3 regions of the Pseudoalteromonas tunicata genome follow, and region 1 is predicted to be linked to each of the others. Evidence: predicted binding sites of a transcription regulator. Region 1 holds the regulator's gene; each other region holds the start of a gene.

Region 1 (4,220 bases):
TAGCGCGCCTCAGCCTTAGTATTTTTTTCCTAGCGTTAATGAGTTGGCTCTGGTATCCCTACTTTATTCAGCCGCAGCAGCAAATCACGCAAAAAAAATCAGATGTTGCAGAACCTGACTACATTGCAACAGAGCTAAAACAAACCGTGTTTAATAGCGATGGTAAAATTAGCCACAAGGTATCAGCAACTAAAATGGAGCAATACCAAGACTTAGGTTTTACCCATTTTACTGCACCAGTTTTTACGCTTTATTCTAAAAATGGAATTTGGGAAATAAGTGCAGCTGAGGCAACTTTGTATGAAAGTAAAAAACTCATATTAGAAGTGAATGTTGAAGCTGTTAATTTAGATAAAACTGCCATGCTACAAAATATTAAAGCTGACTATATTGAAGTGGATATTACACATTCCACCATGCAATCAGAACGACCAGTTGAAATTACAGGGCCAAATATCTTAATCACAGGTAAAGGGCTTATTGCGAACTTTGAGTCCGAAGTTATTGAACTCATCAACCATACACAGACTATTTATTATGACCAATAAACCTATTCTTATTTTAGCATTATTAAGCATGAGCTTTTTTAGCTCGGCCAATAATGAAAAATCCCAAGTATTAATTGATGCCGATAAACAACAAGCTGAATTAAAAAGAAACGTGGTTATTTTTGAGAAAAATGTTGAAGTGACCCATGGAAAACGCATTATAAAAGCTGATTTTTTAGAAGCCTATCGCCGCGCAGAATTAGGTGAAAATAAAGAGTTATTAATCGCCAGAGGCCACCCTGCAAGATATTCAGAAACCTTGCCAGATGGTAATGTAATCACCGCAAGTGCCGACGAAATAAGTTATGACGTTGCCAGCGCAATATTGACCATTTCAGGCAATGCTTCCATTACCCAAAGCGGCCAAAAAATCAGTGCCGAAAATATAATTTATGATATTAACCAGCAACTTATTAGCGCTGAAAAGGCTGAAAACTCAAACCAACGAGTGCGTACAATTTTAACCGCTCCTGAAAAGGATAAAAAATGACAACATTAACCGCCACTCAACTTGCCAAAAGTTATAATGGCCGCCAAGTTGTTAAAAATGTTGGCATTGAAGTAAAGGCAGGCAGTATTGTTGGTTTACTTGGCCCTAACGGAGCAGGAAAAACCACCACTTTTTACATGATAGTAGGCTTAGTGCCAAGTGATAAAGGCCTGATCACCATTGATGATCTAGACATCACATTACTTCCCATGCATAGTCGCGCACGCTTAGGGATTGGTTATCTACCACAAGAGTCCTCAATTTTTAGAAAGTTGACTGTTTATCAAAATATCATGGCTATTTTAGAGACCCGTAAAGGCCTCAATAAGACACAACGTGAAGAGCAACTCGATAATCTACTTGAAGAATTTAATATTTGTCATATCAGAGACAGCCAAGGTATGGCGCTTTCAGGTGGAGAGAGGCGCCGGGTCGAAATTGCTCGCGCTTTAGCCGCCGAACCAAAATTTATTCTGCTTGATGAGCCTTTTGCTGGTGTTGATCCAATATCAGTGATAGATATAAAGAAAATTATTCGCCACCTAAAAAAACGTGGTATTGGTGTCTTGATTACAGATCATAACGTACGAGAAACCCTAGATGTTTGTGAAAAAGCTTACATTGTTTCTCATGGCGAATTAATCGCAACTGGAACACCAAAAGAAGTACTCGAAAATCAAAAAGTACGCGATGTTTACCTAGGTGAACAATTCAAGCTATAGTTAGTTTACTTCGTAACTAAGTGCCATCTATTTTAATAACTAAAAGGATTGTTAGGCGTCAATGAGGCAATCATTACAACTTCGTCTTGGGCAACAACTTACAATGACCCCACAATTGCAGCAAGCTATTCGCTTACTGCAATTGAGCACTTTAGATCTTCAACAAGAAATTCAAGAAGCACTTGATAGCAACCCTTTACTCGAGCTTGAAGAAACCGAATATAACAACGAAACCGAAAATAACGAAAACCAAGAGTTTCAAAACGATAATTATGATTCGGACTTTGAGCCAACGGCAGATGCTGAAATAGAAAGTTCAGATGCACTCAATAAAGATTCACTCACTGACGAATTACCTATGGATGTTGGCTGGGATGAATATATTAGTGCCGGTCCTTCAACCTCATCAGGCCCCGCTCCTGACAACGATACCATTTATCAAGGTAGCACCAGCGAAACATTACATGACTATTTAATGTGGCAACTGCGTTTAACTCGTTTTAGCCCAACCGATGAAGCAATTGCCATTGCCATCGTAGAAGCCATTAACGATGATGGCTACTTAACCCTTTCAACCGAAGATATTTGTGACAGCATTGGTGAAGGCAGTGATGGGTTAGCGGTTGAGCTAGATGAAGTGGAGGCGGTATTAAAACGCATTCAAGTATTTGATCCTATTGGAATAGCTGCAAGAAACTTCCCAGAATGTTTACTTATTCAACTTAATCAATTTGCAAAAGATACCCCTTGGCTGGCACAAACCAAGGAAATTGTTCAGCAACATATTGAACTTTTAGCGGCACGTGATTATCGAACTCTTATGAAAAAAACTAAGCTCAAAGAAGAAGAGCTTAAAGAAATCATGACACTCATTCATACGCTTAACCCAAAACCAGCTGATAGCATTAATACCGAACAGCCTGAATATGTTATTCCAGATGTTTCGGTGAAAAAAATTAAAGGTCGTTGGGTGGTTGAACTAAACTCAGATAGCATGCCTAAAATCAGAGTGAATGATCAATACGCGGCAATGAGCCGTTCAGTAAAATCGAGTGAAGACAGTCAATTTATTCGCTCTCATTTACAAGAAGCAAAATGGTTTATTAAAAGTCTTGAAAGCCGCAACGATACCTTGCTCAAAGTAGCAAATTGTATCGTACAACAGCAGCAAGCTTTTTTTGAACATGGCGACGAAGCCATGAAACCAATGGTTTTAAATGATGTTGCTGAAATGGTAGAAATGCACGAATCAACAATTTCTCGTGTTACAACTCAAAAGTTTATGCATACCCCTCGCGGTATTTATGAACTTAAGTTCTTTTTCTCAAGCCATGTCAGCACTGAAAATGGAGGTGAGTGTTCATCAACAGCAATTCGAGCACTGATCAAAAAGCTGGTAGCTGCAGAAAACCAAACTAAACCTTTGAGTGATAGCAAAATTGCAGATATATTGGCAGAACAAGGAATTAACGTGGCTAGACGAACTATCGCAAAATACCGCGAATCGCTATCCATTCCCCCGTCCAATCAGAGAAAAAGTTTAATCTGAGGCGTTTAATAGAAGGAAAATGCTTATGCAACTTAATTTAACTGGTCGTCACGTAGAAATTACAGAACCTTTAAGAGACTATGTCACTAACAAGTTCGCTAAGCTCGAGAGGCACTTTGATCATATCAATAACGTGCATGTTATTTTAGATATTGAAAAACTAGTTCAAAAAGCAGAAGCAACATTACATGTTACGGGAGGCGAATTGTTTGCCACTTCAGAACATGAAGATATGTACGCCGCCATTGATGCCCTAATTGATAAATTAGATCGTCAAGTTATTAAACATAAAGAGAAAAATTCACGTCATTAACCATGAAATTAAATTCTTTTATTTCTAAGGACTGCACCAAAGCTGCAGTCCTTTTTCATAGCAAAAAACGCATTCTTGAACACATTAGTGAACTTGCCCATCAAAAGCTTCCTGATTTATCAGAACAAGAAATTTTAACCGCCTTACTGAACCGTGAAAAACTCGGTAGCACAGGAATTGGCAGGGGTATTGCAATCCCTCATGGCCGCTTAGCAGGGTTAAGTGAAAGCTTAGCCATATTATTGGTCAATCAAGAAGCCATCGACTTTGATGCCATTGATAATAAACCGGTTGATATTTTTGTTGCACTGCTCGTACCTGATGCAGAATCACATAACCATCTAAAGACGCTTGCTGCAATAGCTGATAAACTGAATGACAAACAATTTTGTAAGCAATTACGCACCGCGCAATCCGACGAGGAACTGTTTTTGATTATTGACGCAGCGTAACCACAGAAGGAGAAGTACAGTGCAACTTATTATTATTAGTGGCCGTTCAGGATCAGGGAAGTCGGTTGCATTACGAGTATTAGAAGACTTGGGTTATTACGCTGTTGATAACATTCCAGTCAATTTACTTCCTTCGTTAGTTCGCA
Region 2 (4,220 bases), 730 kb from region 1:
TGGTTTTATCTAGTCGGTTCATACTAGCGCCCATTAAGGCCCGTTGTTTATCAACAATCGTCAGTGCATCATCAATCGCAAAGATGGCAAACTGCGGTTGGTCGACCAATTCAGTATATTCTAGGCCCAAATTTTCTGTGCTAAAACTGCCAAGGGTAAACCCTATTACTTGCTGTGAGCGAGCGCCTACCTGTAAATTAATGTATTCACCGCCGGCACCATGAACTTGAGTTTCATAATCTTGCAGTCTAATTTGGCCCCCTCCAGGTTTATCATATGTAGCCCCGGTATCAAAATCAGACCTTGAATTATCATTGTCATCAAGCACTAAAAACTCTTGGAACCCTTTAGAGCCATCTAAACGCCCACTGCCTGTGCCTTGCATGGTGTTTTCGCGCACTTCGCCATCGGAGGCATCTTTTCCACCTAACGCCCCATTGTCGAGATTGGTTAAGTCCATTTTGTTTTCAACAAAAATTTGTAACCGAGTTTTAGTTGCATCAAGAGGGTCTTCACCGGTTGTCATCATATCGGTAAAAAAATCGGCTTCGTTGCTCCAAATAGCGCCACTTGCTGTATTTAAAGATGCATCAAAACTTTGCCCTGTAGTCAGTTCACTCATTAAAGACTGCAGGCCATTTTGACCAATCTCTTGATACATGTAGCGCATAGCCAAATACCCACCAGAATAAACAGCAGCAACCTCGGCTGCGGTACCCGGACTAAATGGCATCACTCCTTGAAGATCTTTGAGGCTATTGTTGCCACCAGCAGCACCATCATCAATGATATTTTTCAGGCCAAGCCCTGCACTGTCTTGTGCTACGCGACTATCAGCGCCACGAATAGCCTCAGCAGTACCTTCTAAAAACCAAATTGGCAAATTAGTTAATTGAAAATTAGAGGCCATGGTGGCATGCACCATTTCATGTAATAAGGTTTCATTTAACGCCAAACTTGAATCATCATGAATATCTGCTGAAGTAGCAAAATCCCCTTTATCGATGACCATTACCATTTGTACTGCTTGACCACCTGAATAAGCTGGTTTTACATATGCAGCGGTCCCTCCATCACCATCCACATATTCCAAATCGATTTTTAATGTGCCTCGACCCATTAAACCAAGCTGATCTTGAATGATATCTTCAGATTCTGATAGCCAAGTGCGCTGCAGCGCTTTGACCATATCACGCTCAACAGTATCAACTAACGAGCCGCTGGCTTTTTGAAATAACTTTTTTGAACCAAAACTAGTTGCATCACTGATGCGGTTAATTTCGCGTTTTAACTCAATAAACTCTTCATTTATCGCTTTTCGGTCAGTTTCTGAGTAAGTCGCATTGGCAGCTTGTACGGCTAAGTCCCGCATGCGCTGTAAGGTATTGGTAATTTCTTGTTGCGCACCTTCGGCAACTTGGAGCATGGAAATACCATCATTCGCGTTACGGGTTGCGACTGACATACCATTTATTTGTGAGGTGAGTCGATTTGAGATTTGTAACCCAGCAGCATCATCTTTTGCAGAATTAATACGCAGTCCAGAGGATAATTTCTCCATCGCCGAATTTAAACCAGCCGTTGCCTTGCTCAAACTACGTTGGCCATATAAAGCTGTCGTATTGGTTGCAATTTTCATATATCGTCTGGACAAAAAACAATCTAATATTTCACTAACGGCCGATTTGGAAAAAACTAAAGTATTTTTTTAAATTTTTTATGCTAAATTTTTTTTACCTATGGTCGATAAGTTGGTATAGATGGATTTAAATCCTACTTTTTGGCACGCATCGTGCTTAAATTTATGCATTATATCTATGTTTATTCCATGAAAATACAGGTGCAACATGTCAAGATTATCAATCCAAAAATATAAAGATATGAAAATTAATGGGGCAGCAAACGCAAACCCGTATGAGCTTATTAATATTGTATTTACCAGTATTATTGGAAAGTTAACTGCAGCAAAAGCCTATATTGATCGTAACGATTACGAACATAAGGGCATCATGATTGGCGAGAGCATTTCATTGTTTGGCGCATTACAAGACAGTTTGGATATGGAAAAAGGCGGTGACATTTCTAATAACCTTTATAGCCTATACGAATTTTCACAAACTCATTTAGTGCAAGCAAACGTTAATAATTCAAAAGAAATGATCGATGAGATCTTAGAAATCGTTAAAACTATCAAAGAAGGCTGGAATAGTATTCCACTTGATGTTCGTAATCAGTATTTAGAGCAAAAATCTGCTGTAGGCGCATAATGTCTTCAATAATCATTCAATTGCTCGGTGAGTTACAACAAACTCAGCTTGATATTCAAAGCGCAATTAAAAGCAGCGAACATGAGCTTATCAAACAACTAGATAAACAGCGCCTAATGCAGCTGCAAATGCTGTTTTCACAACCAACTGACGAATTAGTTGGCTTTTTACCTCAACTTAAAAAATTAGAAAACACAGCCTTAGGCATTAATAAAAACGCACAGCTTGCTTTAGGTGAATTAAAGCAAGCTGTGGTAAAACATAAAAATTCATTGAAGGGCGTTAAAAAATATCAGTTAAATCGATAATCTTCTGCAGTCTAAATTTTGGGTAAAACAAACAACTCTTGAATTAAAAACGTTGAACTTTTTTCTCTTATTGGTCGTTTTTAAGAGCAAAAGGTGGATTAGCGAGTCTCTTACAAGTCAATCCACGACTCAAGTTAGTAAGCACCTATAATTTCATTGGTTTTAACTTTAATCGGCTCATCCTTAAAATGCTGCTTTAGGTTATTTAATAACATATGCACTTCTTGTGTTTGGCCTGTCATCCCTTTTGCTTTAGAACCTTGATCAGTATCTTCGGATGCAATCACTGTAGTTAAGTTTGAGATGGAGTTTGCTGATATAGCTGAGAAATCAGGTAATTTAGGTGACTGACAAATCAAGCTATAGAGGGTTAAATCAGCTTGATTAAGCGCAAGAACCTCATCCAAAACCGCTGAGGCGTCAAACAAATATTCGGCAGATGTTTCATTCATTCGCGGCATTAAAACATTCGAAAGCTTAAGTTTTGATAAATAATATTCAATGAACAGCGTGATATGTTCTGTGCTAGCAAAATAAGTAAAATGCTGCTGTAAATGGTCAAATACTGTTTGGCCAAATTCGCTACTATTACAATGCTCAGGAACCTTTGCAAATAATTGTTTTGACATCACATTCTGATTAGCTTCATCTTTATAAAAAGCAACAAAATCAATAATGTTAGGAACTTTTTGATGGCGCATACAATAATATGTAAAGCTAGAAACAATACGCTTAAAGGGCTCTCGCACTATGGTCATCAAATTCATTGCCGGATCAAATTTTTCATGTTCAGGAAAACTAAAGTGGCTGGCATAAAACGTTTTTTTATTACAGGGCAACGCTTTTATTTGCTCAAAAAATTCGGCTTCATCATACTTTACTACTTCAGTATGGTTCAAATTTAAAGGAAGCTTATTTTGCCCTATAGACGATAAATACAGGGCATAATATAAGCTCAAACCACCTGTTTTAGGAATGTGATAAAAAAAAGTAGCCTTATCATCTAGCTCATTTAAATCAGCATAACTGCGATAAAAACTAGCATCAACCAAAGCAACTAATTCATTTAATGTGTGATTCATAATTTATACCTTGTGCATTAATGGACGGTCCAGCCACCATCTAAAATCAACGATTGTCCAGTCATGTAATTTGATAACTGACTACTTAAATAAGCTATAGCGCCTTTAACATCTTCTTCAATGGCCATCCGCCCAAGTGGTACACGCTGATGATATTTTTCTAAAAATGCAGGATCTTGACCTCGAAATACACCGCCAAGCACAATATTATTGACTCGCACTGATGGGGCTACGGTACACGCCATCCATTTTGTAAGCTGCATTAGACCAGCTTTACTTGCAGCATAAGCGGCTGGGTTCCCCATATCCGTACCTTCGTACATCACCATTTGAGGGCCAACCACACCATAAATTGAGGAAATATTAATAACCGACTTAACCGCATGATCATGAGCTTTGAGTAGCGGTAAACACAACTGTGAAATTAAAAATGGCGCTGATAAATTCACATCTAAACAAGCATTAAAAGTTTCAAACGATTGCTGCTCAAAAGGGACACACCAACCTGTTAGTTTGTCTGTGCCAACAAAAGCCGCATTATTAATTACGATATGTAATTGCCC
Region 3 (4,220 bases), 690 kb from region 1:
CCGAAATAGTGATTACCCAAAATCCCATTGCAAAAGGCCAGTTAATTACTGCGCAAGATATTGTTACAGAAATGCGCCCAACTCATTTAGTTCGCAATCAAAATATTGATGATATCAAGATGCTCATAGGCAGCAGAGCAACTCGCTCAATCAGAGCCGGAAACCCAATAAACTTGAATCAAATTTGTATGATTTGCAAAGGTGACAAAGTCACTATTTACGCAAAACAACCTAATTTAGTGATAAAAACTAATGGTGAAGCGCTCGAGAATGGTTTGTTAGGCGAAAACATTAGTGTGCAAAATAGTAAATCTGGCAAAAAAATTCAGGCGCAAGTAATGAATACTAATGACGTGATAGTGAACCTATAGCATTGAAATAAAATAACTTTACGTGTTATTTTTAGCTTTAATTATTATTCCTATTAACCACAAGATCCACTATGATGTAAAAGTGCTTAATAAACTAAATTTATGCTAAAGTATTCCAGCACGTGGCCGATACTAAAGTACTAGCTTTAATAGGTTTGGGAAAGATCATGGTAAATCAAGTAAATAGCAGAAATTCGCATAATGTCACTTATGCTGACAACAAACAGCAAACTGTCAGTAGTGATAAAAGTAATGCGGCATCATTACCACAAAGCCCAACAGCGGCTAAAACTCCGGCAGATTCAGTCGTGATCACAGCTCAGGCTCAGCAAATTAAAAACTTGCAAGTAAAAGCTGAAAGCACGCCTGGTTTTGACACTAAAAAAATGCACGAGTTGAAAAAAGCAATTAGTGAAGGCAGCTACCAAATAGATGCTGAGAAACTAGCTAAAAATATCGCAAACTTCGAGTTTAATTTATATGGTTGATAGTTATGCCGATCACAGTGTAGTTACAGCCATTCTTTTGCAACAAAAAGAGAACATGCTCGCGCTTGAGAATGAACTCAATGCTGAAATTGCAGCCATTAGTACACGTGATGCAGATAAACTAACCGAAAGTGCCAATGCAAAATTAATGCTGTTGGAAAAAATTCAGAAGAAAGATAAACAATTGCAATCGTGCTCTTTAGCACAAATGACAATAGAATCTGAAGATATTGCAGCGCTTGTTGAAGAAATAAAAACCTTACTTAGTCATTGCCAACAACAAAATGAAATCAATGCACATGCAGCACACCAAACCAGCATTGCAGTGAATAAAGTGAAAGACATTTTGCTTGGTGCAAATAAGGTACTCACTTATGGCAAAAAAGGTGCTGCAGAAGGCGGCTCATTGCTCGGAAAAGGAATTAAAGCTTAGCTTTTTTTGCACATAAATAAATTATAAAAGCTAAGCAATATATGATGTTAGTAATACGTCACTTTTTTAACACTTCTTGGTTTCACTTCCCCAATATACAAATCGTATACTAGCTTCATATCAAGCTCTAACTCTGTGGCATAAGTATCGCCAACTGCATAAGACTTCACGACCTTTGCACCTCGAACAACCCCATTAACTTGCGCATTTAATGAATCATTACTCGCGACCATCGCGCGCACTGAGGTGCTGGCTGTAATTTTTTGGCCATATACCTGCTCTGCAAGTTCTCGATAGGCCTCTAGTTTTGATGCTTTAATAGCCAAAATAGATTTTTGCTGCTCACTTTTACCTGGCTGCAAACTAATCGGTGCATATCCAACCGCTTTCAAAACAGGGAAAGAGTCAGGTTGTTGATAAGCGTATTCAATATGTTTATCAAATAGTTGCGCACAACCAGATAGACTTATCATCACACTTGTTAAAATAGCAATTCGTTTCATCATGATTCACTTATTGAAAATACTTAGTAAACTTTATGCACAATACATGCCCAAAATAACAAAACAAAATTCATGGTACATAAATTGCTTTTACCCGATAAGTACATAATTTAAGGGCTGTTCAATGAGTAAATATCTTCTCGCACTGCTATTTTTTTCGTGCGCAAGCCTAAATGCGCAGTGGTATGAGTCAACAGGCCAAGCACAAATACGCGATGGCGATACTAAAAGCGCTAAATCACGTGCTACTGAAGATGCCATAAAACAGGCGCTTGTCTATGCTGGTGCATCCGTTTCAAGCATACAAAGCGTTGCTGATGGCGTTATCATGCAAGATCAGCTAAAAGTGCGCTCTCACGGTGAAATAAACAATATTGAAATGATTGATGAAACCTATTCTGCTGATTATGTTTCAGTCACCTTAAGGCTTGATATTTTTGCCCAAGACAAACAATGTTTTGCATCGGAATTTAAAAAATCCGTCGCAATTACTCAAACCCAATTTAATAATAGAGAGCATGCGCTTGAAGGCCAAATTTTTGACATCAACAAAGCCTTTAGCGAACGCTTATACCAAACCATTAAAAATAACGAACAAGCACTCTCACCTAGGGCCTATTTCAAAAAAGCAATACGGGTCAACAATTACTTTACCGAACAACTACAACTCGATCCGCGTATGATTGAGCAGATAGCCGATACCACCAACAGTCAATATGTGTTGTTATCGCAAATCTCTGATACCTCTATGGGCGAACAACAAAACTCCAAACTACTCTTTTGGCAAGATAGACAATTCGAGCGCTTTTTTTCCATCGAATTTATTTTAATGAACGCCCTGACCCATGAGTTAGTTTGGCAACAAGATTATCAAACCAGTGGGGTTTGGCGTTTTGACAAAACCGCCCGTCCAGATGTATTTAGCAATAAATTTTGGCGCTCAGAATTCGGCTCTGCCATTGACCAACTGACTCGCCAAATAAGCTTAGAGCTTCGAGATACACTGAGCTGCTTGCCATTACAAGGACAAATAAGAAACATTACCGACAATACTATAGTTATCAATTTAGGCTCAGAACAAGGGGTCAAAAAAGGTCAAAGCTTCGCCATTGCATATAAATCAAATATTCTCGATACCAACGGACAATCAAGACCTTACATAATCGAAAGCAATAACAAAGTAAGAATTGAACAAGTATTTCAGCACTCAGCAATAGCGAGTAGTATTTCTGATGAATTACTTGCCAATATTCAGCGAAGTGACTTGGTGCTCTTAATTGAATGGCAAGAGCCTGAGTTATAAGCAGATTAACTACTACTTCATTTAAATTTGGGAAACGACTCAAATTACTTAAAGTATTAGATGAAAAAATATGATAACAACAAGATTCAATCTAATAAATCGATTCAAAAAATCAATACAATCAATTATGCAAAAATAAACATTTAGGGCACACTACAATTCATCAACGCATTTGAGAGATTAAACCATGTTACAAGATAAAACAGGCCAACATATTCCAACAGTGACTTTTCCATTTCGTAAAGACGATCAATGGCACGCCATTACGACAGAAGAAATCTTTAAAGGCAAGAATGTAATTGTTTTCTCATTGCCAGGTGCGTTTACACCCACCTGTTCTTCAACCCATTTACCTCGTTACAATGAACTTGCGCCGATTTTTAAAGCAAACGGCATTGATAGTATTATTTGCATGTCGGTCAACGATACCTTTGTTATGAATGCATGGGTCAAAGATCAAGAAGCCGACAACATCGACGTTATTCCTGATGGCGCAGGATTATTCACTGAAGCCATGGGCATGTTGGTTGATAAAAGTGACATTGGTTTTGGCAAACGTAGCTGGCGTTATTCGATGTTAGTAAAAGATGGCGTGATTGATAAAATGTTTATTGAGCCTGATTTACCAGGCGATCCATTTGAAGTATCTGATGCCGATACCATGCTCAATTATATCAACCCAAATCAAGAGCCGTGTAAAGCAATCACATTAATTACCAAACCAACATGTCCTTATTGCCATAAAGCTAAGTTATTGTTAACTGAAAACAATATGCCATTTGAAGAAATTGTTTTAGGAAAAGATGCCTCGCTAACCAGTTTAAAAGCGCTATCTGGGCGCCAAACTGTACCGCAGGTATTTATCGATGGCGTGCACATTGGTGGCTCAGACGATTTAGCCGAATTTTTAGCCCGCTAACAACTCGTTAATTTCATAAAGCTGTATTTGATAAGCAAAACCTTCGGGTTTTGCTTTTTTTATGGTTTTTAAAAAGTAAGCGTCAAAAAACTGGTAGCCCCTACAGGAATCGAACCTGTAATTGCCCCTTAGGAGGGGGCCGTTATATCCATTTAACTAAGAGGCCTTAGTAACCCTGTGTAATTTAACAAATTTTTTAATTA

Evidence for each region. Region 1 encodes sigma-54, which starts transcription at its own class of promoters, with help from an activator protein. Its sites were predicted from a motif close to GTTGGCACGNNNNTNGNNT; they were not measured.
Region 2: a site for sigma-54 is predicted at 1,780-1,798, ahead of fliS (flagellar export chaperone FliS). Genes of this name have one in related genera too.
Region 3: a site for sigma-54 is predicted at 1,867-1,885, ahead of PTUN_RS13380 (flagella assembly protein FlgT). Genes of this name have one in related genera too.

The regions. Positions count from the first base shown of each region.
Region 1 is NZ_CP011032.1:3,622,838-3,627,057, forward strand. Features, by position in the region: gene lptC (LPS export ABC transporter periplasmic protein LptC) at 1-548, shown strand, start outside; gene lptA (lipopolysaccharide transport periplasmic protein LptA) at 538-1,038, shown strand; gene lptB (LPS export ABC transporter ATP-binding protein) at 1,035-1,760, shown strand; gene PTUN_RS16430 (RNA polymerase factor sigma-54) at 1,822-3,309, shown strand; gene hpf (ribosome hibernation promoting factor) at 3,335-3,622, shown strand; gene ptsN (PTS IIA-like nitrogen regulatory protein PtsN) at 3,625-4,074, shown strand; gene rapZ (RNase adapter RapZ) at 4,094-4,220, shown strand, end outside.
Region 2 is NZ_CP011032.1:2,894,958-2,899,177, forward strand. Features, by position in the region: gene PTUN_RS22235 (flagellinolysin) at 1-1,639, opposite strand, end outside; gene fliS (flagellar export chaperone FliS) at 1,848-2,267, shown strand; gene PTUN_RS13195 (hypothetical protein) at 2,267-2,575, shown strand; gene PTUN_RS13200 (sulfotransferase family 2 domain-containing protein) at 2,710-3,657, opposite strand; gene PTUN_RS13205 (SDR family oxidoreductase) at 3,675-4,220, opposite strand, start outside.
Region 3 is NZ_CP011032.1:2,932,589-2,936,808, forward strand. Features, by position in the region: gene flgA (flagellar basal body P-ring formation chaperone FlgA) at 1-371, shown strand, start outside; gene flgM (flagellar biosynthesis anti-sigma factor FlgM) at 539-859, shown strand; gene flgN (flagellar export chaperone FlgN) at 852-1,292, shown strand; gene PTUN_RS13375 (LPP20 family lipoprotein) at 1,340-1,795, opposite strand; gene PTUN_RS13380 (flagella assembly protein FlgT) at 1,920-3,098, shown strand; gene PTUN_RS13385 (glutathione peroxidase) at 3,286-4,017, shown strand; tRNA gene PTUN_RS13390 (tRNA-Arg) at 4,109-4,183, opposite strand.